2 regions of the Streptomyces purpurascens genome follow, and region 1 is predicted to be linked to the other one. Evidence: riboswitches for the same ligand, from Rfam matches in the RefSeq annotation. Region 1 holds a riboswitch; the other holds the start of a gene.

Evidence for each region. A riboswitch is a leader RNA that binds a small molecule or an ion and turns the genes downstream of it on or off. The one in region 1 is predicted to bind ZMP and ZTP.
Region 2: linked by a shared signal. The riboswitch ahead of OHU35_RS26675 (glycine hydroxymethyltransferase) and the one ahead of OHU35_RS39295 (bifunctional 5,10-methylenetetrahydrofolate dehydrogenase/5,10-methenyltetrahydrofolate cyclohydrolase) in region 1 are both predicted to bind ZMP and ZTP.

Annotation. Positions count from the first base shown of each region.
Region 1 is NZ_CP108341.1:8,655,194-8,657,563, forward strand. Features, by position in the region: gene OHU35_RS39290 (CU044_5270 family protein) at 1-356, shown strand, start outside; gene OHU35_RS39295 (bifunctional 5,10-methylenetetrahydrofolate dehydrogenase/5,10-methenyltetrahydrofolate cyclohydrolase) at 357-1,214, opposite strand; ZMP/ZTP riboswitch at 1,237-1,321, opposite strand; gene OHU35_RS39300 (nuclear transport factor 2 family protein) at 1,341-1,706, opposite strand; gene OHU35_RS39305 (ABC transporter ATP-binding protein) at 1,831-2,370, opposite strand, start outside.
Region 2 is NZ_CP108341.1:5,824,555-5,826,924, forward strand. Features, by position in the region: gene OHU35_RS26670 (glutathionylspermidine synthase family protein) at 1-1,061, shown strand, start outside; ZMP/ZTP riboswitch at 1,131-1,217, shown strand; gene OHU35_RS26675 (glycine hydroxymethyltransferase) at 1,217-2,370, shown strand, end outside.

The sequences.
Region 1 (2,370 bases):
GGCTGCGCGCCTATCTGACGGAGGCCCAGTACACCGACGGGCCGCTGACCACGCCCCAACTGCTGGACGCCGTCGAGGTACTGCTCGACCACTGGACCCTCGGCGCACGGGAGACCGCGGCGCTCGTCCGGCTCCTGGCCGACGCCGAGGGGCTGCGGCCGGTCGGCCAGGTGACCGACCGGCTGGGCCGGCGCGGCCAGGCGTACGTGTACGACGGCTCCGGCGTCCGCCACATGCTGATCACGGACCCGGCCACCGGTGCCGTCCTCGGCCTGGAGAGCACCTTCACCGCCGACGAACCGGAGTACGGCGTCAAGAAGGGCGCCGTCATGTCGTACAGCGCCTGGATGCGCTGATCACACCCCGGGCAGACCGAGCTGCCGGGCCGCGGCGTCCACGGTCTGCTCCAGCAGCGTGGCGATCGTCATCGGGCCGACCCCGCCCGGCACCGGCGTGATCAGCGAGGCCCGCTCCACGGCGGAGTCGAAGTCGACATCGCCCACGTTGCCGGCGTTGTACCCGGCGTCGATCACGACGGCGCCGGGCTTGATGTCCTGGCCGCGGATCAGCCGGGGCCGTCCCACCGCGGCCACCACGACGTCCGCCTCGCGCACGGCCGCGGACAGGTCCCGGGTGCGCGAGTGGCAGTAGGTGACCGTCGCGTCCCGGGCGAGCAGCAGCATGCCGACCGGCTTGCCGAGGATCGCGCTGCGGCCCACGACCACGGCCCGCTTCCCGGACGGGTCGACCCCGTACTCGTCGAGCAGCCGCATGATCCCGCCGGGCGTGCAGGACACGAAGCCCGGCAGGCCGAAGCTCATCGTCGCGAAGGAGGCGAAGGTGACGCCGTCGACGTCCTTCCCGGGCGCGATCGCCTCGAACGCGGCCCGCTCGTCGATGTGCTCGCCGACGGGGTGCTGGAGGAGGATGCCGTGCACACCGGGGTCGGCGGACAGTGCCTCGAGCGTGCCGACGAGTTCCCCGGTGGTCGTGGCGGCGGGCAGCGTCACCTGCCGCGAGGCGATACCGGCCTTGCGGCAGCGGTTCTGCTTCATACGGACGTAGGTGACGGACGCGGGGTCCTCGCCGACGAGCACCGTCGCGAGACACGGGGCGGTGCCCGTTTGCTCGGTGAGGTGCGTCGCGCGCTTTCCGGCCCGCTCCACCATCTGCCGGGCGAGCGACGTGCCGTCCATGAGCCGTGCCTTGGACATGATCCACTCCTGGGCTGGGGTGCTGCTTCGCCCAGGCGCACGGCATCCGGCTCCGCGGGGCCGCTCCCCGGTGGTGCTCCACCTCAGCGCCAGTCACGGCCCGGCCCCACCCTGACGCTGTCGCTCCTACTCGTCCCAGGCCTGGATCAAGGTCTGATCGGTGATCTTGCCGCCCCGCAGCGAGATCATGGACTCGGACAGGACGCGCACGCCGTCCGCGTACTCGCAGCTCTCGCTGTAGGCGGCCTCGTCGCCCTGGACGACGCACCGCTCCATCTTGTGCGTCATGTCGCGGCTGTAGACGTCCTCCAGCATCCGGCCGATCTCCTCCCGGCCGTGCAGGACCTTGGGGTGGCTGGGCTGGGTCGTGCGGTCCACGATGCGGAGCTCCGCGTCGTCGGCGTAGAGGGAGAGCAGGATGTCCGGGGTCTGTCCTTCCACGCCCCGGCGCAGGGTGTCTCGGTCGAAGGCGGAGTCTGCCGCGGTTCCCATGATGACCTCCTTCGCAGGGCCGCGACCCGACGGGGAGCGGGCCGCGAGAAGCCTCACCCTTGAGCCTCCTCCCGCCCGCCGGGCTCGGCAAGCGCAGCCGGGCCACCGGCCCCGACACGACGGCTCAGCCGGCCGCGGCCAGGAACTGGGTCGCCGCCAGCTCCGCGTAGAGCGGGTCGGAGGTCACGAGTTCGCGGTGGGTGCCGACGGCCCGGACCCGGCCCGCGTCCATCACCACGATCCGGTCGGCCATCGTCACCGTCGACAGCCGGTGCGCCACGACGAGAACCGTGGTCGTACGGGCCACGTCCGCGACGGTGTCCCGCAGCGCCGCCTCGTTCACCGCGTCCAGCTGCGAGGTGGCCTCGTCGAGCAGCAGCAGCCGGGGGCGGCGCAGCAGGGCGCGGGCGATGGCGACGCGTTGCCGCTCACCGCCCGACAGCTTGGTGCCGCGGTGCCCGACGAGCGTGTCGAGCCCTGCGGGCAGCCGTGCGATCAGGCCGTCGAGACGGGTCGTCTTCAGCACTCGCGCGAGGGCGTCCTCGTCCGCGTCCGGGTTGCCCAGCAGCAGGTTGTCCCGCAGCGAGCCCGACAGGACCGGCGCGTCCTGCTCCACATAGCCGATCGCGGCGCGCAGTTGGGGCAGATCCCAGTCGGACAGGTC
Region 2 (2,370 bases), 2.8 Mb from region 1:
ACTACGTCTTCACCCTGGCGGAGATCGAGGCGCTGGAAGAGGTCGTCGAGGAACTCCACCGCATGTGCCTGGAGGCGGCCCGCCACATCGTCGCCGAGGACCGTTTCGCGGACCTGGGCATCACCGACCCCCGCGTGGCCCGGGCGGTCGCCGAGTCCTGGCACCGCCGCGCCGAACTCCCCTCCCTCTACGGCCGTTTCGACCTCCGCTACGACGGAACCGGCCCGGCCAAGCTCCTGGAGTACAACGCCGACACCCCCACCTCACTGGTCGAGGCCGCCTCCCCCCAGTGGTTCTGGATGGAGGAGCGCTTCCCCGGCGCCGACCAGTGGAACTCCCTCCACGAACGCCTGATCGACGCCTGGAAGAAGCAGGCCGCCCTCCTCCCGCCGGGCAGCCCCCTGTACTTCGCGTACTCCTCCGCCGACGAACTCGGCGAGGACCTGATGACGGTCGCCTACCTCAAGGAGACGGCCGAGCAGGCGGGCCTGGAAACCGACTGGATCTCCATGGAGGAGATCGGCTGGGACCGACTCTCCGGCCGCTTCGTCGACCAGCGCCTCCGCTTCATCCGCAGCGCCTTCAAGCTCTATCCCTGGGAGTGGCTCACCACCGACCGCTTCGCCGGCCACGTCCTGGACACCCTCGACAACGGCGGCGGCACGGGCTCCACGCTGTGGATCGAACCGGCCTGGAAGATGCTCCTCAGCAACAAGGCCCTGCTCGCGATCCTCTGGGAGCTGTACCCCGGCCACCCGAACCTCCTCCCCGCGTACCTGGACGGCCCTCGCGACCTGTCGTCCACCAAGGGCTGGGTGGCCAAGCCCCTCCTCGGCCGAGAGGGCGCGGGCGTCACGGTCCACGACCCCGGCACCGACCCCTTCGTCCGGGACGAACCCTGCGTCTACCAGCAGCTCGCCCCCCTGCCCGACTTCGACGGCAACCGCGTGGTCCTGGGCGCGTGGGTGGTGGAGAACGAGTCGGCGGGCCTGGGCATCAGAGAGTCGTCGGGCTTGATCACAGACGAATACGCCCGCTTCTTGCCCCACGTGATCCTTTAGCGACTTGAGGGGCGCGGGGAACTGCGCGACCAGCCACAACGAGACCCGCAGACGCCGTCCGGTAGGCTGCCCAAGGGCCGTGACTGGCGCGCTGGGATGGGACCGACCATCGGGGAGCGGCCCGAACGACAAGAGCCGTGCGCCTGGGCCGTACCGTGAACGCTGAACGCAACGTCCGGAGGTCCCCCATGCCCGAGCCCCTCTCCACCGCTTCCACCGCCTACCGCGCCGCGCTGGACGTGATCCGCGCCGTGGAGCCCCGCGTAGCGGACGCCATCGGCCAGGAGGTCGCCGACCAGCGCGAGATGCTCAAGCTGATCGCCTCGGAGAACTACGCCTCCCCGGCCACCCTCCTGACGATGGGCAACTGGTTCAGCGACAAGTACGCCGAGGGCACCATCGGCCGCCGCTTCTACGCCGGCTGCCGCAACGTCGACACCGTCGAGTCCCTGGCCGCCGAGCACGCCAAGGAGCTCTTCGGCGCCCGCCACGCCTACGTCCAGCCGCACTCCGGCATCGACGCCAACCTCGTCGCCTTCTGGGCCGTCCTCGGCGCCCGCGTCGAGGTGCCCTTCCTGGAGAAGACCGGCGTACGCCAGATCAACGACCTCACGGACGCCGACTGGTCCGAGCTGCGCCAGGCCTTCGGCAACCAGCGCATGCTGGGCATGTCCCTGGACGCCGGCGGCCACCTCACCCACGGCTTCCGCCCGAACATCTCCGGCAAGATGTTCGACCAGCGCTCCTACGGCACCGACCCGGCCACCGGCCTGATCGACTACGAGGCCCTGCGTGCCCAGGCCCGCGAGTTCAAGCCGCTGATCATCGTCGCGGGCTACTCGGCCTACCCCCGCCTGGTGAACTTCCGGATCATGCGCGAGATCGCCGACGAGGTCGGCGCCACGCTGATGGTCGACATGGCGCACTTCGCCGGCCTGGTCGCGGGCAAGGTCCTGACCGGCGACTTCGACCCGGTCCCGCACGCCCAGATCGTGACGACGACCACCCACAAGTCGCTGCGCGGCCCCCGCGGCGGCATGGTCCTGTGCGACGACTCCCTGAAGGACCAGGTCGACCGCGGCTGCCCGATGGTCCTCGGCGGCCCGCTCCCGCACGTGATGGCCGCCAAGGCGGTCGCCCTCGCGGAGGCCCGCCAGGAGTCCTTCCGTGACTACGCCCAGCGCATCGTCGACAACTCCCGCGCCCTCGCCGAGGGCCTGATGCGCCGCGGCGCGACGCTGGTGACGGGCGGCACGGACAACCACCTCAACCTGATCGACGTCGCCTCCTCCTACGGCCTCACCGGCCG